Lichenicola cladoniae: one gene and its partner. The protein of the gene in region 1 interacts with the protein of each later gene in a pairwise test. Links are inferred from orthologs where the notes say so. Each region holds a gene or a part of one and is shown in the gene's direction. Other genes may lie near its edges.

Region 1 (10,259 bases):
GTCGACCAGGTCATCGGGTTGGGCGTCAGGTCATTGTTCGGCCTCGGCAGCTGACCCGGTCGGCCGGAAATTGGAGTTCTAGGAAGCGGTCATGACGAAGCGCTGGTACGTCGTCCACGTCTATTCGGGCTTCGAGAAGAAGATCGCCCAGCAGATCAAGGAGCAGGCCCTGCAGAAGGGCTTGGCCGATCACATTGACGAGGTGCTCGTCCCGTCTGAGGACGTCGTCGAAGTCAGGCGCGGCCAGAAGGTCAACTCCGAGCGAAAGTTCTTCCCCGGCTATGTACTGGTGAAGATGGAACTGACCGACGATGCCTGGCATCTGGTCAAGGACACCCCCAAGGTGACCGGCTTCCTCGGCAGCAAGACCCGTCCGACCCCGATCTCGGATTCCGAGGCGGACCGGATCATGAAACAGACCCAGGAAGGTGTGGAGCGCCCGCGCCCGTCCATCCTGTTCGAAATCGGCGAGCAGGTCCGGGTGGCCGATGGCCCGTTCACCAGTTTCAACGGCACCGTCGAGGACGTCGACGAGGAGAAGGGCCGCCTGAAGGTCAGTGTCTCGATCTTCGGACGATCCACCCCGGTCGACCTCGAATACAGCCAGGTCGAAAAGGTCTAGGACACCGCTGACAGCGACCCGGCCGGGTCGCTGATCTAGCTGCCCGGGGGCGCCAGCGGCGTCTGCCCCGACGATTGCGGCGCGACCGGCACCGGACCGATCGCCCGTGCTTCCCGTGCAGCCTCATCCGCCACCTGACCCAGCAACTGGCTCAACGAAGCCGCAAGCTGCGCTATGGCAGGCCCATCCGGCGTCGCGACGACGTGGATCACCCGTGCGGACGATGGCCCGCTATCCGATCGCTGGACCGACAGGGTCGCGGTGACTTCGGCGCGACCATCATGGTCTTCCGCGAACTGCGAGATATCGAGCTCGACCGTGGCCTGCGCCTCGGTCGAGATCGCGCCGGTCTGGGTGAAGACGTTGCTGCCCGGCAGACGCTGCTGCAGATCGAGCGCCAGCGTCCGCCCAATCATGTCCGCGAGCGGCTCGCCCCAGGCGGCATCGTCGGCAAGCTTCAGCTTGTACCCGCGATCGTTGCGCACGATGTAGTCACGGTCGAGATACGCCGCGATGGTCGGCGAGCGCACCTTGACCGTCAGCGGCCCACCCGGCTGAGCCACGCCGGGCCATGGGCTGAGCGTGTAGTAGCTCGGCTCGGACGAGCCGCATCCGGCCAGCAACAGCGCTCCCAGGGTTCCGATCACCGCGACCAGCCGCGTCCCGCTCCTGCCTGCCCGATAGCCGGTGTCGGTCATTGATGACTGCCTCATGGTTTGCCTCGGCCAAGCAGCAGCGAGGAGGGGTGGCGACTGAGGTAATCGACCAGCAGGCGGATCGACCGCGCGGTCTCGTTCAGCTGGTCGAGCGTCTGCTGCAGGCTCCGGTGGAAATCGGAATTGCCGCCATAGGAAGCCAGCACGGAGTTGGCATGGCTGACTGCCTGCTGCAGGTCGTTCGAAATGCCTGGCAGCTTCTGCATCAGCGGCGTCAGCCCCTGGTCCGCGTGCTGCGCCAGATCCTGAACGTGCTTCAACGTTCCGGTCAGCTGCTGCAGGGCCTGCTTCAGTTCCGGCCCGTTAACCGTGCTGTCGGTGTGAGCCAGCAGGTTGTTCAGGTTGTCGCCGATCTGCTCGAGCGGCATCGCGGCGATCTTGCTGGCGACCGTCGAGAGCGAGTCCACGATCCCGTTGAAGCCGCCGGATTTGCTCGGGAGGATGATCGCGCGGCCCTCCATCATGATCTTCTCGGGCTTGGCATTCGGCACGAAACCGAACGAGATCACGGTCGATCCGGTCAGAAGATTGCCGCTATCGGTTTCCGCACGTAGCCCACGGTTCACCAGGGCCTGGGTCACGTCCACCATCGAGCCGTGACTGATCTCGTCGTCGGTGAACACGCGCTCCGGCTGGATCTCCATTTCCACCCGCACCTGCGCGTTGCCGGTCTGAGGATCGAGCTGCAGCTTCACATGGGTCACGTTGCCGACCTGAAGGCCGAACATGTTGACCGGGCTTCCGGGTGTCAGGCCTTTCACCGAGCTCTTGAAGTAGCTGACCATGGTCAGCCTTTCGCGGTAGCCGGCGGTATCGGCATCTTCCTGGCTGTCATAAAGCTTGAACACCGCCTTGTCGGGCGCCTCGGCCACTTCCTTGTCCCGCCGTTGCTCCGGCAGTCCGAAGGCGACACCGCCGGACAGCACCGCCTGCAACGACTCGAACTGGATGTGCAGTCCGCCACCGGAGAAGTCCGCCCGGATGCCGGAGACGTTCCAGAACCGGGTATCGTTGCGAAGATAATGGTCGAACGGCTCGCGCACGAACACCTGGACCGGGATCAGCCCGCGTCCGCCCGGCGGCATGGTGTACCCGAGCACCTCCCCGACCACGACATCGCGGAAGAAGACCGGCGCACCCTGGCTGATCGAGCCGATGCTTCCGGTGGTGAGGGTATAGGTCCGGCCCGGCTCGTCCGAGCGAACGCCCGGCGGTGATTCGAGACCCTTGAAATGGTCCTGCGGTTTGCCGCCGGGCATCCCGGGATCGACCGCGATGTAGGCACCCGAGACCAGTGTATCGAGACCCGAGACGCTGGCACCGCTCAGACGTGGCCGAACCACCCAGAACTGTGCGTTGCTGGTCAGGAACGGTGCCGCCTGTGCGTTCATGCGCACCCCGATCTCGACACGCTTGAGGTCGTTCGAGAGCCGAATGCTCTCTACGGTCCCAAGGGCCACCGCCTTTTCCTTGACCTGCGTCTGGCCGGCGGTCAGCCCGTCCGCGGTCTGGAACTCCAGCGTGATTTCCGGGCCACGCCGAGACAGCGTCTGCCAGCCGAGATAGGCGGCGATCGCCAGTACCACGATCGGGATGAGCCAGATCAGGGAGAATCGCGCCGGCCGAACGGTCGCTTCGGAGACCTGGTCGTCGTGCGTTCCTGACGAAGGGCTCGGCCGGTCCGGCTGTTCATGTTGTCCACTCACGCGCCGACAGACTCCGTTGCGGAGGGGAGGACGGACTGTCGTCCGCCGCCCTGCGTTGTCTTCGGTCCCGTGGCATTCTTTGCCAGCAGGACACCGTTCATGCCGGCTGCATCCCACATCAGGCGCGGGTCGAAGCAGTCGGCGGCGAATATGGTCAGCACGACCACGGAGGCAAACGCGAAGACACCGGGCTCGGCGCTGATGTTGGCAAGCCGGCCGAGATGCACGATCGCCACCAGGATCGATATCATGAACACGTCGATCATCGACCAGCGGCCGATCGCGTCGATGATCCGGAACAGCCGACCCCGATCGATCAGGCGGGTGGCGGACCCACGCCAGGTGCACCAGGCCATCATCGTGAGACCGACGATCTTCAGGACCGGCACGGTGATGCTGGCAAAGAACACTAGAAGTGCCAGTGGCAGCATGTGGGCTTCATACAGCTCGCGCACGCCGGCGAGAATGGTGTGGCCGCCGCCACGGCCAACCTGGATGATGGTCATCACAGGGTACAGATTCGCCGGGATGTAGAGGATCACCGCAGAGCCGGTCAACAGCATGCAGCGGAGCACGCCCTGCGGCTTGCGACGCCGTACCTTCGCCTGGCACCGCGGGCAGTTTCCGAGCACGCGCTCCTGCGGGATGTCGTAATCGGCGGCGCAGACCAGGCCGCACGATGTGCAGCTGACGATCCGTCGCGCCGGCGGCAATACCATTTCGGAAGCATCCACGGTCGAAATGATCACCCGGGTACCATCCGCGCGACGGGCAAAGCGGGCGACCGGCCGCTTGTGCCACACCCGCTCGACATCCAGCGTCGAGTCCGTCGCCGCCATCGTCAGCATCAGGCCCGCCAGCGCATAGACGGCAACGCCGACCTCGATATGGGCGAGGTCGATCAGCTTGGTGTAGGCGACGAACACCCCGAGCATATAGACCTCGATCATCGACCAGGGACGCAGCCGCTCGTAGCGCCGCATCAGTCCGGGCGCCCAGCGCGGCAGCTTCGGACGCGATGCGGCGGTCAGAATCGCGAGCATCAGCCCGATCACGATCGGCGGTATGACGACGGTCGCCAGAAGCACCAGGACGCCTACCGGTCCCCAGCCCTCGCGCCATAGCTCGCCCGGCCCGGTCAGCAGCGAGACCGTCCGGGTGCGGCCGTAGAGGTCGAAGGTGAGCAGGGAGTGGGTGATGGCGACGAAATAGAGGACCGCCGAAGCCAAGCAGAAGGCAAGCGGCGTAGAGACGGGTGGATTGGTCCGGCGTCGGCCGATCTGCCCGTGGCATCGCTTGCAGTCGGCCACTTGGCCCGGCTGAAGACGCGGAACCTGCTGGAAGAAGCCGCAGCTCGGGCACTCCGACAGGCCGTCCAGCACGTGCAGCCGCAGTGAGGGCCGCTTCGTCTTGGCGACGCCGAACTTGAACCCTTTCGGCAGGCGTCGCCCCAGTCCGCGTCGTTTTGGCGCACCCGGAGCCGGGTTGGTTGGCGCGCCGTGAGCGGGCGGAGAGGTGTCGGTCGTCATGCGGTCGTATCGCCTCGAACAGGACAAAGGTCGGCCGCCAGGATGGAGGCCAACCGAAAAGCAGACTGACAACGCAGGACGGAGCGGTGAGGCGGCATGTTGCAGTGGAGCCCAGGGTTTTGTATACGGCGCCAAGCTGCCGACATAGCTCAGGGGTAGAGCAACTGATTCGTAATCAGTAGGTCCTCGGTTCAATTCCGAGTGTCGGCACCAATCAAAACAATGAACTACCGGGCGTTTCCAGTCTCGTCGATCGTCTTGACGGGATCGGGGCCTCGAAGGAGCATCCCGACACGGCTCAAGCCGTCGGGCTATCTACACGCACTAGTCCTCCGTCCTATCCTAGACGACCGGTCTATTCCGTGCTCTACAGCGGTCATGAGCCCACCACCCCTCCTTCAGCAGAACACCGTCGACGTTCGGCAGGGCATCCTGGCAACCGGTCAGCGACTGATGGCCGCCAAGGGCTTTTCCGCTGTCGGCCTCACCGAGATCCTGGTGGCGGCCGGAGTGCCGAAGGGCTCGTTCTACCACTATTTCGGCTCGAAAGACGCGTTCGGCGAAGCCGTGCTCGCCAGCTATTTCGAGAACTACCTGTCCGAGATCGACGAGACGCTCGGCCAGCCTGGACTGACCATGGCGCAACGCCTGATGAACTACTGGCAGCAATGGCAGGACGCGCAATCCTTCCTCGACTGCCAGGGCCGGTGTCTTGCCGTAAAGCTGGGGGCCGAAGTCGCAGACCTGTCCGAAGCCATGCGCCTGACGATGAAGCGGGGCACCTCCGGGATCATCGGTCGCCTGAGTGCGGCGATCGCTACCGGTGTCGCGGAGGGATCGCTATCGATCCAGGGGGATCCCGATGGCGTCGCCCAAAGCCTCTATCAGCTCTGGCTGGGAGCCAGCGTCATGGTCAAGATCGGTCGCGATCGCCAACCGTTTGCGACGGCGCTGACAACGACCCGCCAGATCCTCCATCTTCCTCTGTAATCAGGAAGCTGCATTGCTCGGCGAATTGAGCGACGTGTCCCCTGCCGTTAGCCGACCGGTCTACTCTGTCAATAACTCGCTGCTATAGGAACCATAACATGAAGATCCTGATGGTCCTGACGTCCCACGATCAGCTCGGCGACACCGGGCGCAAGACCGGGTTCTGGCTCGAGGAACTCGCGGCACCCTACTACGTGTTCAAGGATGCCGGCGTGGAGATCGTAATGGCCTCGCCGAAGGGCGGCCAGCCGCCGCTCGATCCCAAAAGCGCCGAACCATCGTTCCAGACCGACCTGACCCGGCGCTTCGAAGCCGACGCGGCAGCCAATGTCCAACTTGCGGCGACGGTGCGCCTCGATAGCGTGTCCCAGGCGGACTTCGACACGGTGTTCTATCCGGGCGGGCACGGTCCGATGTGGGATCTTGCAGAGGACCGGAACTCGATCGCGCTGATCGAATCGTTCCTTGGCGCCGGCAAGCCTGTTGCGCTGGTCTGCCACGCACCCGGCGTCCTCCGTCATGCAAGGACCCCGGACGGCAAGCCCCTGGTCGAGGGCAGGAAGGTCACCGGGTTCACGAATACCGAGGAAGAGGGCGTCGGCCTGACCAAGGTGGTACCCTTCCTGGTCGAGGACGAACTCAAGGCCAAAGGCGGCCTCTACTCCAAAGGTGTGGACTGGGGCTCCTATGTTGTTATCGATGGCCTTCTGATCACTGGTCAGAACCCTGCTTCGTCAGGACCCGCGGCGAAAACGCTGCTGCGGGCGCTTGCCCGATAGACGCCTCGGGAGGCGCGCAGGATCGCGCCTCCACCCGCCACGGCCCTTCATGAAAATCATCATGCCGTTTGCTACGTCTCAGGATAGTGGCGACTCATTCTACAAGAGTTTTGGAGCCAGGAACGCTCAACCGATCGTCTTCCAGCAAAACCTGCATCGCACGAGTATTCGATCGCACCGACGGCGGCTCGGGTATCTTGACATGATGGCTTCGGTGAAGCGGCTGACGAACGAAACTCATGGCTTTGACTGCGATCAAGCCTGATCGAGCCTCAACCGTGATGAAACCTACCTGATCGCTCCCGCTCGCTTCTTCGAGTCGATCCTGCTCTGCCCGAACAGCTTTATCGATTTTGTGGTTTTCTCCTGGTTCACATCGGATTTTTCGCGTGCATACTTTTTTAGATATTTTATTTTCCTGCAGTTCAATGTCACCATCGGAACAATTTAGTTCCGGCGTGTCGTCTCGATCACCATCAAATCTACCAGCTCCGCCAGACCGTAAGCTTCGTCCGGATATAACGATCTCTCAGGTTTGATCTCTGTTATAATTCGCTCTATCGTCTCGATGCCATTCCGATACGGGAACCACTCTGAAATGATTACTGTAACGGTCAATGGCGCTTCCCATCAGGTCGACGTCACGGAAGACATGCCGTTGTTGTGGGTCATCCGGGACGTGATCGGGTTGTCCGGCACCAAGTTCGGCTGCGGCATTGCCCAGTGCGGCGCTTGTACGGTTCACGTCTCAGGCAAACCGGTTCGTTCCTGCCTCTATCCAATCGGACAGGTCGGCGCGCAGCCGGTGACGACCATCGAGGCAATCGGCCAGACGCCGACCGGTGCCAAGGTGCAGCAGGCGTGGCTGGCGTCCGAAGTGGTGCAGTGCGGCTACTGCCAGTCCGGACAGATCATGTCGGCGACTGCGCTGCTGGATGTGACGCCCAGCCCGACGGATGCCGAGATCGACCAGGCGATGTCCGGCAATATCTGTCGCTGCGGCACCTACGTCCGCATCCGGGAGGCGATCCATCAGGCGGCCGAGGCCGGTGCTGCCGTGGGTCAGCCCGGATGAACGCCATGCTGTCGCGCCGGGTCGTCATCCAGACCGGGCTCGCCGCGGGCGGCCTGATGCTCGGCCTGCGCCTGCCCGGTTTCTCCCCCGGCGTTGCCGGGGCGGCCACGACCGTGCCGGCGACAGTCGCGGAGGGTTTCGCGCCGAACGCCTTCATCCGCATCGATCGCCAGGGCCTGGTCACGCTGATCATGCCAAATGCGGAATTCGGACAGGGGATATGGACCTCCGCCTGCATGCTGATCGCCGAGGAACTCGAGGTCGGGCTCGATCAGGTCACGCCGATGGCAGCCCCACCCGATGCCAGCGCCTACACCGACCCGTTGCTGGGCGAGCAGGCGACCGGCGGCTCCGCGTCGATCCGTGGCGACTGGAAGCGCCTGCGTGAAGCGGGCGCGGTCGGCCGCACCTTGCTGATCCAGGCGGCGGCACAGCAGTGGAGCGTCGATCCTGGATCATGCTCGGCATCGCGGGCGGTGGTGACGCATGCGGCGTCCGGCCGGACGCTGGGTTACGGCGCGCTGGTCGATGCGGCCGCACTGCTACCGGTGCCGACGGACGTGCCGATTAAGGAACAGTCTGCGTTCAAGCTGATCGGCACCGCGCCGCGCCGGCTCGACACGCCGCCCAAGGTGGACGGCACCGCCATTTACGGCATCGACGTCAAGATCCCCGGCATGGGCATCGGCACGGTGAGCGCCTGCCCGGTGAAGGGCGGCAAGCTTAAATCGTTCAACGAGGCAGCGGCGCGTGCGGTCAAGGGCGTGCGCGACGTAGTGGCGCTCGACGACGTGATCGCGGTGATCGGCGACCACATGTGGGCGGCCAAGCAGGGACTGCAGGCTGCCGCCGCGCAATGGGACGAGGGGCCGAACGCCGCGACCGGCATGAAGCTGGTGATCGAGCGGCTCGACACGGCCTCCAAGACCGAGGGCGTGGTTGCCAAGGACGAGGGCGATGTAGCGTCGGTCATCGGCGCGTCCGTCAAGAAGCTGGACGTAGTCTATCAGCTGCCGTTCCTGGCGCATGCGCCGATGGAGCCGATCAACACCACGCTGCATGTGCGGCCGGACGGCGCCGACGTCTGGGTCGGCACGCAGGTTCCGGTGCGCGCCCAGGCGACCGTGGCCAAGGAGACCGGCCTGCCGATCGGGACCGTGAAGGTGCACAGCCAGATCATCGGCGGTGCGTTCGGGCGCCGGCTGGACGTGGACAGCATCACGCAGGCGGCGCGGATCGCCCGGCATGTGAGCTATCCGGTCAAGCTGATCTGGACCCGCGAGGAGGACATCCAGCACGATCTGTATCGGCCCTACTATTACGACCGGATCTCGGCCGGGCTGGATGCGGATGGCAAGGTGACCGGATGGTCGCATCGTGTGACCGGCTCGTCGGTGATGGCGCGCTGGGCACCGCCGGGCATGAAGATGGACGGCAAGCTCGATCCGGACGCGGTCGAGGGTGCGACCGAGACGCCCTACCGGTTTCCGGCACAGAAAACCGAATACGTGCGGCACGAGCCGAACGAGGTGACCACGCTGTGGTGGCGGGGCGTCGGCCCGACGCACAACGTGTTCGTGGTCGAGAGCGTGATCGACGAACTTGCCGCCCTGGCCTCGAAGGATCCGGTAGAGTTCCGCCGCGCCCTGTTGCCGGCGGACGATCATCGGACGCGCGCAGTGCTCGATCTTGCGGTCGAGAAATCCGGCTGGGGTTCTGCACTCCCCACCGGCAGCGGACGCGGGGTCGCGCTGCAGGTCGCGTTCGGCACCATCATGGCCACCGTCGCTGAGGTTGTCGTCACCGCGAAGGGCGAGGTGCAGGTCAAGCGCGTCACCGTGGCGCTCGATTGCGGCCCGGTGGTCAATCCCGACACGGTCAAGGCGCAGGTGCAGGGCGGGATCATATTCGGCCTGACCGCGGCACTCTACAACGAGATCACCATCGAAAAAGGTCGTGTCCAGCAATCGAACTTCCATGACTACCGGATGATGCGGATCAACGAGGCACCGGCGATCGACGTGCACATCGTGCACAACCCGACCGGCTCGATCGGCGGCATCGGCGAGACCGGCACGGTCGCCGCGGCACCTGCCCTGGCCAATGCGATCTTCGCCGCCACCGGACGGCGGCTCAGGCGCATCCCGTTCGCGACCGGCCAGCTGAACGAGGCTTAGAGAGTGATGCGTCGCGTACTTCTTCCGCTGCTGGCCCTGCTGGCCGGCGGCGTTCCCGTCGCTCATGCGGCCGAGCAGACCCTGCTCCAGCGTGGCGAATACCTGACCCGGGCCGCCGATTGTGCGGCCTGCCATTCGGCGCCGGGACGGCAGGCCTGGACCGGCGGCCGTGAGTTCGACCTGCCGTTCGGCGTCCTGTTTTCGGCCAACATCACGCCCGACCGCGATGTCGGGATCGGGCGCTATACCGACGACGAGTGGGTGGAGATGCTGCATCATGGCATCGGCCGCGGCGGCAGGCATTTGTATCCGGCCATGCCGTACAACTCGTACACCCTGATGACCCGCGCCGACGCGTTGGCGATCAAGGCCTATCTGTTCTCGCTGCCGCCGATCGACGCGGCCATGCCGGCCAACCGGATGAACTTCCCGTTCAACCAGCGCTGGCTGATGATCGGCTGGAACATGCTGAACAACCCGAACCACCGTTTCCAGCCGGTCGACGGCAAGTCCGATGCCTGGAACCGGGGCGCTTACCTGGTCGAGGCGCTTGGCCACTGCGCGCAGTGCCACACGCTACGCAATTTCATGCAGGGATTGAGCAGCCGCCAGCTCGCCGGCGCGGAACAGGTGGGTTGGCTCGCCTACAACCTCACCAGCGACAA
Region 2 (10,270 bases), 290 kb from region 1 along the record:
AACCATTGCCCATCCCCGTAGCTCATTGATACTGAAAGTATTGATGACGCATAGGACGGGTGATGTTAATGAAGTGCGTTCTATTGAGGTTGTCTGGTCGGGTTCTGTTAGCTGTTCGCTTGACGGGACCGAAAGATAGACTTTTCCGAGAGCAGCTAATCGCCCATGCGCCAGTCTCGCGGAGGAGAGGGCGCTCAAGTCGACGATGTCATTTCTGTCGTAGTCCTTGAACTTGTTCCACTCTCGAGCCTCTCCACCCGGCTGCCGGCGTCGAACACGTTGTTCCCAGTGAGTCTGGCTTCGAATTATGTAGTGGTGCAGGCGCCAATCACCCTGAATAACTTGGTCCGGGCGGGTTACCCCCGGTAATGACCAATCAATGACCTTTCCCCAAATATCGAGAGCAGGGCGTGTGGTTTCAACGAAATGTGGGTTGACGACCGCTTTTGCGTCGGTTGTTCGGAAGAACATTTTAACGTGCCGGTTGATATCGAAGTCATTGGGCGCACGGTGGGTAAAGGCCTCCATCACCAGTCTCGAGGCGCTTGATTTTAATCCGGAGGATCCGAAGACCTGCCAGTTGAGCGCAAAGGCCGAAGCTTCTTCAAATCGCTGCAGCAGATTTAGAATTGTATCGCCCGGTGGCGGGATTAGAAACTCATCGGCGTCGAGAAAGCACATCCAGTCGAACTCTGATCTGAAATCCGAGATACAGGCTGCATAGGCTGCTCCTTGCTTTGTCAATCCCTCAACCGAACGCTCGTGGTCGCCCCACCTGATGTGGTCGATTGGTAGATGACGCGCCAACTCGGTAACGACCACCGCAGTCTCATCTGTTGACTGGTTATCGAATACGACAATGCGATCAAACCCTAGGCCAGCGTGGTGAACAAGCCACTCGGCGATGTCCTGTTGCTCGTTTTTAACAATAAGTCCGAGCAAACTCTTGCTGCGCATGAAGTATCCGTCCCAAAACAGTTCGTTTTATATGACTTTCCGCGGTCGAAAATCATTAATTTATTTCAAGCGTAACCCGCTCTGGCCGCCTTTGCTCTAAGTCACGATAGGCGGTAACAGCCGATTACCTTTTTGAAAAATGTATCACGATCGTACATATACCCTCGCTGATACTGAAGCCAGCCATCCGTAAGCTATATATAAAACATTAAAACGTCTAAATATCTGCATCACTTAGACGTTGTGCTTCATTGCTATATCAAAGGTAGAAACGGAGTAAGGATTGGATGCACGTGTCGGCACACGGATTGAGGCGGGCTGCATGCGTTACGCCTTGTGGCCATGTCATCCTTCGGTGATAGTCTGACAGGTGTGAAGAACGGGCGTGAGGTAACAACCTTCATTCGCCCGATGGGCGGCTTAAAGCGAAGTTTGAACTGCCCCGAAACTCTAAACGGTGGGCTTCCGGACGATAGCGGATCAAGACAGCCGGCATTGTGTTGGTGCTTTAGGGCTTGTCCCTTACGGCGGCGATAATCTCGCCCAGGTCTTTGTTCCATGAAACAGATTTGAGTTTTGATTTATCCCTTTCGAAACAATCGTTAGTGGCCCGGCAGCAAGCATGATGCAGATTTCCCCGTTTATAGGAGCACCGATGACCGCCGTGACGATGAGAGGCGCAATCGACCGGCTCGATAGCGAAGGCGCTATCGGCTGGCTTTACGGGGCGGACTACACGTCACCTCCCCTGATCAGGGCGTTTTTGCATCATGATCTGATCGGCGAGGGCTTTGCAGATGTGCACAGGCCCGATCTCGAGAATGTCGGTTTCGGTGACGGCCGCTGCGGCTTCGACATCCGCTTCGACCGCCCGATCGACCCCAGCTATCTCTCCTTCATCACCGTCAAGCCGCAGAACGTCGATCTGCTATTGTCGGCACCGGTTGGTAGTGCTGCCTACCTGGACCTGGTGAACGCTGTCCTGGTCGGTTTTCCCAGCACCGGCCGCACCCGTTCCGTTCTCGGCGGCCTCTGGACCGACCGCACCGATGCGCCGCAACTGCTGGCCGGCCGCATTGCCGTCGGCGCTTGCGCGGCCGAGCTGCAATCCGTCATGCAGGAGCTGATCCTCAACGGCTACGTGGTGCTGCACAACGCCCTGTCGCCCGCCGGCGTCGGCAGCAAGGACCTCGCCAACATCAAGGTGGCCACCGCCCCGCGCTCCCGGGACGGCGAGGGCGACGGCCGCCTCAAGACCGCGCTCACCGGCCTGGCCGGGTTGCTGTTCCGCGAGCCGGTCGTGCGCCTGCTGCGTGCGGTGTTCGACGACCATCCGGTGGCCTACCGCCTGGACAGCCTGAGCGGCGACGACCGGTTCGCGCAGATGTCGGCGCTCGGTGACCTGCCGTCGCCGGGCGAGTGCGTAGGAATCTATGTCGGCCATCCGGCCGCGCCGATCCGGATCGACATGCTTCGCGACAGCCACGAACTACCCGAGTTCGGCCCGAGCGGACGCTCGCGCTGGACCGTCGGCGGTGCCGACGAGCTCGGCCACTTCGCCGCCGAGGCTGGCCTGTCGGTCGAGAGCATCAAGCTCGACGCGCAGGACATGGCCATCGTCGGCCCGGGCCTCATCCATCGCGTGGTCGCCGGCCGCGATGCACCGGCCCTGCGCGCGGTCGTCGCCCCCCGCCGCGTGACCCCGCAGCGCTTCCTGAGCGGCGAGGGCAACTGGGTGGAATCCGGGCATGTCTCCGGCGCCCGTATCCGGATATAGTCCCTAGCCTGCGGTTGTCGTAACCGGCAACGAGGAGGCCAGACCATGTCCATCAGCGCCCCGAACCAAACCGTCACCGTCGGCAAGGTGGTGTTCGGCAACGCACTGCCGTTGTCGCTCATCGCCGGTCCCTGCCAGATCGAGAGCAGGGACCACGCCTTCGAGTGCGCCCACGCCCTCAAGGAGATCACCAGCCGGCTCGGCATCGGCTTCGTGTTCAAGAGCTCGTACGACAAGGCGAATCGCACCAGCGGGTCCGGCACCCGCGGTGTTGGGCTGGCGGCGGCCGTGCAGATCTTTGCCGATATCGGCGCCGAGTTGCAGGTCCCGCTCCTGACCGACGTGCACGAGTGCCAGCACTGCGCCATCGTCGGCGAAGTGGTCGACATCCTGCAGATCCCGGCCTTCCTGTGCCGGCAGACCGACCTGCTGATCGCCGCCGCCGAGACGGGGAGGGTGGTCAACGTCAAGAAGGGCCAGTTCCTCGCCCCGTGGGACATGCGCAACGTGATCGCCAAGGTCACCGGCGCCGGCAATCCCAACGTCATGGCGACCGAGCGCGGCGCCTCGTTCGGCTACAACACCCTGGTCTCCGACTTCCGGTCCCTGCCGATCATGGCCGGCTTCGGCGCGCCGGTGATTTTCGACGCCACCCATTCCGTGCAGCAGCCCGGCGGCCAGGGCACCAGTTCCGGCGGCCAGCGTGAGTTCGTGTCCGTGCTGGCGCGCGCCGCCGTCGCGGTCGGCGTGGCCGGCCTGTTCATCGAGACCCATCCCGATCCCGACAACGCTCCGTCCGACGGCCCCAACATGATCGCGCTGCGCGATTTCGAGGCCCTGATCCGCAACCTCATGCGCTACGACCAGGTCACCAAGTCGGCCCCGAGCCTCGCATGAATCCGGTCATCGTCATCCCGGCGCGGCTGGGCTCGACCCGGCTGCCGCTGAAGCCACTGGCCCTCATCGGCGGGGAGGCGATGATCGTCCATGTCTGGCGCCGCGCGATGGAAACCGAACTCGGCCCGGTCATTGTCGCGGTCGATCATCCCGACATCGCGGAGGCGATCGGCAACGCCGGCGGCCGCGCCATCCTGACCCGGACCGACCACCCGTCCGGCACCGACCGCATCGCCGAGGCTCTTTCCCTGGCCGACCCGGACCGCCTGCATGACGTGGTGATCAACATCCAGGGCGACCTGCCCACGGTGGCGCCGCATGTCACCCGCCTGACCGCCGCCCTGCTGGACCATCCGGAGGTGATGCTGGCGACCCCGGTCGCGCTGATCACCGATCCGCATGAATTGGCCGCGCCGAGCGTCGTGAAGATGGTTGGCACGCCGATCGGCCCGGACCGGTTCCGCGCCCTCTATTTCACCCGCGCCCAGGCCCCCTGGGGCGACGGCCCGCTCTATCATCATATCGGCCTCTATGCCTGGCGCAGAAGCGCGTTCGAGCGGTTCGTCTCGCTTCCTCCGTCGGTGCTCGAACTGCGGGAAAAACTCGAGCAGTTGCGCGCCCTGGAAGCCGGCATGCGGATCGACGCCGTGCTGGTGGACGACGTGCCGCTGGGCGTGGACACGCCGGCCGATCTGGCGCGCGCGCGTTCCATCCTCGACCGGTCCGCAGCGCCGCCGGACCTGCACGCGACGGCGGTTGCATGATGTCGGTCGTGTCCAGCATTCCCAAGGCCGACCGGCCCGCCAACTCCGCTGTTGCTGCGCCGCCGGCCACTGCCGCGATCGCCGCCGCGTCTGCCAGTGTCGGCCGCACTCTCGAGATCGAGCAGCGCGGATTGGCATCCGTGCATCGGGCACTCGCCGACGGCCTCGCGGAAGCATTTGCCGGCGCGGCCGAGATCATCGAGCGCGCGACCGGCAACGTGATCGTCACCGGAATGGGCAAGTCCGGCCACGTGGGCCGCAAGATTGCCGCGACGCTGTCCTCGACCGGCACACCCAGCCACTACGTGCATCCGGTCGAGGCCAGCCACGGCGATCTCGGCGTTTTGCGCGACACCGACGTGGTGCTGGCGATCTCCTGGTCCGGCGAAACCGCCGAGCTTGCCGATATCGTGGAATACACCCGCCGCTTCGGGGTGCCGCTGGTGGCACTCACCTCCCGGCCCGACAGCGCGCTGGGGCGTGCCGCCGATATCGGGCTGTTCCTGCCGGCGTCCGAGGAGGCCTGCCCGAACGGCCTGGCGCCGACCACCTCGACCACGATGCAGCTCGCCGCCGGCGATGCGCTGGCGATCCTGCTGCTGGAACGGCGCGGCTTCACCGCGACCGACTTCAACCGCTACCACCCGGGCGGCAAGCTCGGCCAGCGCCTGATGCAGGTGCGGCGTCTCATGCACGAGGGTGCCGACATGCCGCTGGTGACGATCTCCGCCCGCCTGTCCGACGGAATCGTCGAAATGAGCTCGAAGCGCTTCGGCATCGTCGGCGTGGTGGATCTGGAAGGCTATCTGGTCGGCGTGCTGACCGACGGCGACGTCCGCCGCGCCTTCAGCGACAGCTTCACCGATCGCCCGATCGTCGAGGTGATGGGCGCCACGCCGCAGACGGTGGGCGGGGATACACTGGCGGTGACAGTCCTGGCGCGGATGAACGAGTCTCGGATCACCAGTATCTTTGTGGTTGAGGATGGCCGGCCGGCTGGGCTGGTGCACGTTCATGATCTGCTTAGGGCTAGATTAGCGTAACTCCGAATAAGTCTTTTTCAGGTGTAATACAGGTCTTTGTCTAGGCTAAGATTCGTCAGTTCGCGAACCTGAGAGGATTATGCGAGGTTTAGTTCTACCCCAAGCTTCTTCTGCAGTCGCTCATCAAACGTTACGATCCCGTTACAGATCGCGCCGGCCATGAGTTGCCCGTAGCCCGGTGCAGGCAATCGTTTCGACCGTTCGGCGAAGTTCGTCCGCGCCGGTCGAACTTGACCTGGTTGCCTGCGCTACAACGAGCGCAGGCACATCCGCCCTCTACATATGTAAGCGGGTCAGGCCGGTAACACTTCATCTCTCCACATCAAAGGCTGATCCGCGCAGCGCCACTATTAGCCTGTTCGTGGAGACGGAGCTTACCCAGAAGAGTCTCAACCGCCTTGAGGCCTTTGTCATCGCGCCATGCCAGGGTCACGTTTTTATAAAGTGCTAATGGAACGGACCTGTTCTCGATGTACGTACTGGAGGCCTGCATCTCCATTGTGGCTGGATCAAATGTGAAGCCGGAATAACTTTTCTTCCCCTCGATCAGGATAATCAACGCACCGTCATCCAGACCACTGAGCGTCACATGTCCAAGGATCATTCATAGTTATTCCGAGGTCGATCCGATATCGGATCGACAATCAGCTTCATAACAGTATCAACCCGAACTCGCTCGATGAAGTGCAACTTGTTCCTATTCGGGAAGGCATAGATGAGGATCAAGTGTCGAGGTAGGGATATCGAGCGGCCAAACCGCGTGGTCTAACGGCTCGGCAAGCCCGGCAGGCCTGTCGCAAGGGCGGGGGGCGAAATCTGCGCCTGCGGTCATGCGCGAGGGGGACTGCCTGCTGGAAGGCTGTTGCGAGACGAGCTTCCGGCGGTGATTGATAGCCTCTGGTGGATGTCACGCTGCCTGAACCGCGTCCGGATCACGTCGCGAAGCATCAGGACGCCAGGATAATCGCAATGGCCGTGCCACCTCGAATGCTAGCCTCCGCCATGTAAAGGAGGATCAAGCCTGGACACGGGGAGCAACCGCGGGAAGCAGGAGCAGCGCGAAATGCTTATTCGACGTCGGCTCGGGGTGGCCATGCAGGGGGGTGGTGGAGCTGAGCGGGATCGAACCGCTGACCTCCTCATTGCGAACGAGGCGCTCTCCCAACTGAGCTACAGCCCCGCCGTGCAGGCCGCGGATAAATAACCGAGGCTGGGGGCAAGTCAAGGCCCATCCCCCTGCACGCCGGGTGCCGCCTTGGGTGCCGTTGCATGGCCGAACCGGGACCGTTAGTTTCGGGGCTACGACACACGTTTAAGGACCATGCCGTGATCACGGCCATCTTTGCCCTGCTCTACCTCGTCATACGTATCTACGTGGCGGTGCTGCTGATTTCCTGCCTGTTCAGCCTGCTGTTCGCATTCGGGGTTCTGGACAACCGCAATCGCCTGGTCCGCACCGTCGGCGAGTTCCTGTATCGCGCCACCGAGCCCGTGCTGGCACCGGTTCGCCGTATCCTGCCGCAGTTCGGCAATGTCGATTTGAGCCCGCTGGTGGTCCTGCTGGTCGCCCAGTACCTGCTGGTGCCGCTGCTGATCGCCGTCGAGACGGCCATCCTTACCCACTCGACGCAGCAATTCTTTTCGTGACCGGGTCGCCCGGTCCGGTTGCAACCGGGCCCGGGTCCGCCCGTCCGCGCGTCGCCGTCCTGATCCCCTGCTACAACGAGGAAGTGGCGATCGGCCAGGTGGTCCGCGACTTCCGGGCCTCGCTGCCCGGCGCGACGGTCCATGTCTATGACAACAACTCCACCGACCGCACCCGCGACGTCGCCCGCGATGCCGGTGCCGTGGTCCGGCTCGAGACGCTGCAGGGCAAGGGCCACGTGGTCCGCCGCATGTTCGCCGACATCGAAGCCGACCTCTACGTGCTGGTCGACGGCGACGGCACCTACGATGCCGATGCCGCCCCGGACCTGATCCGGCTTCTGCGCAAGGATGGGTTGGACATGGTGAACGCGGCGCGGGTGACCGACCGCACTGCCGCCTACCGTCGTGGCCACGTGCTCGGCAACCAGGTGCTGACCGGGCTGGTGAACACCATCTTCGGCAAGCGCCTGTCGGACATGCTCTCCGGCTACCGGGTGTTCTCGCGCCGCTTCGTGAAGTCGTTCCCGGCCCTGTCGTCCGGCTTCGAGACGGAAACCGAGCTCACGGTGCACGCACTCGAACTGCGCATGCCGATCGCCGAACTGCCGACCCGCTATATCGAGCGCCAGGAGGGATCGGTCTCCAAGCTGCACACCTATCGCGACGGCGTGCGCATCCTGCGGACCATCGTCATCCTGATGAAGCAGGAGCGTCCGCTGGCGTTCTTCTCGGCGATCAGCGTGATCATGCTGCTGACCGGCCTGGGGCTCGGCATACCGGTGGTGCTGCAGTTCCTGGCGACCGGTACCGTGCCGAAGCTGCCGAGCGCGGTTCTCGCCCTCGGCTTCGTGCTGATCGCCTGCCTCAGCTTCGTCTGCGGCCTGATCCTCGACAGCGTCACCCGCGGCCGCCTCGAGTTCAAGCGGCTGGCCTACCTGTCGCATCCCGCCCCGGAGTTCGATCCCGGCAACGCGTCCTGAACCGGTGGGCGGACGTCGGACCTTGTTCATTTCGGACTTCGACGCTGCAGCGTAGAATGAGAATTTCACTTTACCCGTGATAGTTATGCTGCTTGCCTCACCGGCCACGGGAGATTGATGCTCCCGGAAACAGAGGAGATGCCCTTGGATCATTTGCATCCACGCCGATCGCCCTGCTGCCCATGAGCAGTTCGACGCTTCCCGATCCGGCCTCGGCGAGTATCGCCATCGTCGGTGCGGGCTTCAGCGGCACCTTGCTGGCGCTGCATCTGCTGCAGCGCAGCCCGCCGCAGACCCGCGTGATCCTGATCGAGCGCAATGCCCAGTTCGGGCGCGGCGCCGCCTACTCGACCGGCAACTCGAGCCACCTGCTGAATGTGCCCGCCGGCAAGATGAGCGCCTTCCATTCGCGTCCGCTCGACTTCCTGCACTGGCTGCAGTCGCTGTCCGAGGCCGACCTGTGCGGCATCGTGCCGGGTCCCGGCACCTTCGTGCCGCGGCGGATGTTCGGCCGCTACATCCGCCATTTGGTCAATCTCGAGATGAAGGTGCCCGAGCACGGCGACCAGCTCGAGCTGGTCCGCGGCGACGTCACCGACATCGAGCCGAACGGCGGCGGCCTGACACTCACGCTCGATCGCAACCGGACCATCACCGCCGACCGCGCCGTGCTGGCGACCGGAAACTTCCCGCCGGCAGCCCCTCCGGTCGAGGATCCGGCCTTCTACGACAGCCCCGCCTACAAGCCCGACCCCTGGGGGCCGGACACGCTGGCCGATCTCGATCCGGACATGCCGGTGCTGCTGATCGGCACCGGCCTGACCACCATCGACACCATCGTCTCGCTGCTCGACCAGGGCCATCGCGGGCCGATCACCGCCCTGTCGCGGCGCGGCCTGATGCCGCATCGGCATGCCGCAGGCGGGGCCGGTTCGGCGCCGGAGACAGACTCCTTTCCGACCAGGCTGAACGTCCTGACCCGTGCGCTCCGCAGCAGCAGCCTGCGGCAGGCGACGATCGGCGGCAGCTGGCACGCGGTGATCGACGAACTCCGCCCGATCACCACCGAGCTGTGGCAGGCGATGTGCACCGCCGACCGGCAGCGGTTCCTGCGCCATCTGCGTCCGTGGTGGGACACCCATCGTCATCGGGTGTCGGGCCCGGTCGCCGACCGGATCGAGGCGGCGCGTGCAAGCGGCCAGCTTCGGGTCCGCGCCGGACGGATCCGCAGCTACCGCCAGGATGGTCCCGATGCCGAGGTCGAGGTGGTGTTCCGGCCCCGATTCGCCGACGAACTGGACAGCGTGACGGTCGGCCGTGTCATCAACTGCGCCGGGCCGGATGCGGATTACAGCAGGATCCGTGATCCGCTGGTGCGCAGGCTGCTGGGCAAGGGGCTGGCACGCCCGGATGCGCTCTGCCTCGGCCTGGACGTGACCACCAATTGCGCGCTGCTCGGGGCGGACGGATCGATCTCCCGCCGGCTATTTGCCGTGGGCCCGGTCACCAAGGGCACGTTCTGGGAAATGACCGCGGTTCCCGACATCCGCCAGCAGGCCGAGTTCCTGGCCGGTCAGCTGGCCGCCCTGGTCCGCCCCGGGCCGGTACTGGCCTAGGTCTCTAGACCATCAGGGTCGGCAGGCCGGGCATGACCCGGCCGCCAGCCGTCAGGGCTGCGTCTGGGATCGCCCGATCGCGCCGACGGCCGGACTGATCGACGGCGCCGGAAGGCTGCCATGCCCGGTATTGCCGCTATCCGCCGGCGGAGCCTGTCCGACCGTGTTGTTGGCGTTCGGATACCAGTCCGGCACCGTCGCGCGCCGGTCGTTCCGGACCGCGTCGACATCGGTCTGCCGGATCTGGCGATAGAGCGAGCGCTGGGTGGCATAGGGGTCCAGCGCCTGCTCGTTCAGCTTCTTGAGATCGTCGATATGCGGCGCGATGCCGTCGACCGCGGCCAGCCCGGTCGAGATCGTGTTCAGGTGGTTGATGCCGTTGAACGCGACCCAGGTGTAGGGGCTGACAATGGTGTCGACGCCGCGGCCGACGCCGTCGCGTACGCCGGAGGGGCCGAACACCGGGAGATAGAGATACGGGCCGGCGGGAATGCCCCAGAGGGCCAGTGTCGTGGCGCCCTCGGCCGAATGGTCCGGGTAGCCGATCAGCTTGGCCACATCGAACACGCCGCCGATGCCGGCAGTCGAG

The links.
Region 2: the proteins of HN018_RS02775 (region 1) and HN018_RS01490 interact in binary tests that used the Escherichia coli proteins (3 or more experiments, as listed by UniProt). The link is inferred for Lichenicola cladoniae from one-to-one orthologs.

The regions. Positions count from the first base shown.
Region 1 is NZ_CP053708.1:642,205-652,463, reverse strand. The notes cover bases 3,785-6,757. They hold HN018_RS02775 (TetR/AcrR family transcriptional regulator), read left to right. Parts: upstream 3,785-4,951; coding sequence 4,952-5,563; downstream 5,564-6,757. Other genes in these bases: HN018_RS02770 (type 1 glutamine amidotransferase domain-containing protein), read left to right, coding at 5,662-6,342; HN018_RS02785 (paraquat-inducible protein A), read right to left, coding at 3,785-4,573. Outside these bases: preprotein translocase subunit SecE, read left to right, coding at 1-54; transcription termination/antitermination protein NusG, read left to right, coding at 92-622; HN018_RS02795 (PqiC family protein), read right to left, coding at 658-1,335; HN018_RS02790 (PqiB family protein), read right to left, coding at 1,332-3,044; more of HN018_RS02785, read right to left, coding at 3,041-3,784; HN018_RS02765 ((2Fe-2S)-binding protein), read left to right, coding at 6,941-7,417; HN018_RS02760 (xanthine dehydrogenase family protein molybdopterin-binding subunit), read left to right, coding at 7,414-9,594; HN018_RS02755 (cytochrome c), read left to right, coding at 9,601-10,259. UniProt on the Escherichia coli protein: Involved in response to both electrophiles and reactive chlorine species (RCS). Represses the transcription of the nemRA-gloA operon by binding to the NemR box.
Region 2 is NZ_CP053708.1:357,051-367,320, forward strand. Bases 2,528-5,511 are described here. They hold HN018_RS01490 (3-deoxy-manno-octulosonate cytidylyltransferase), read left to right. Parts: upstream 2,528-3,627; coding sequence 3,628-4,395; downstream 4,396-5,511. Other genes in these bases: HN018_RS01480 (hypothetical protein), read left to right, coding at 2,528-2,734; kdsA (3-deoxy-8-phosphooctulonate synthase), read left to right, coding at 2,780-3,631; HN018_RS01495 (KpsF/GutQ family sugar-phosphate isomerase), read left to right, coding at 4,404-5,438. In the rest of the region: HN018_RS01475 (glycosyltransferase family 2 protein), read right to left, coding at 1-957; more of HN018_RS01480, read left to right, coding at 1,613-2,527; HN018_RS01500 (hypothetical protein), read right to left, coding at 5,761-6,042; HN018_RS01510 (YggT family protein), read left to right, coding at 6,765-7,085; HN018_RS01515 (glycosyltransferase), read left to right, coding at 7,082-8,065; HN018_RS01520 (FAD/NAD(P)-binding protein), read left to right, coding at 8,248-9,681; HN018_RS01525 (MlaA family lipoprotein), read right to left, coding at 9,733-10,270. UniProt on the Escherichia coli protein: Activates KDO (a required 8-carbon sugar) for incorporation into bacterial lipopolysaccharide in Gram-negative bacteria.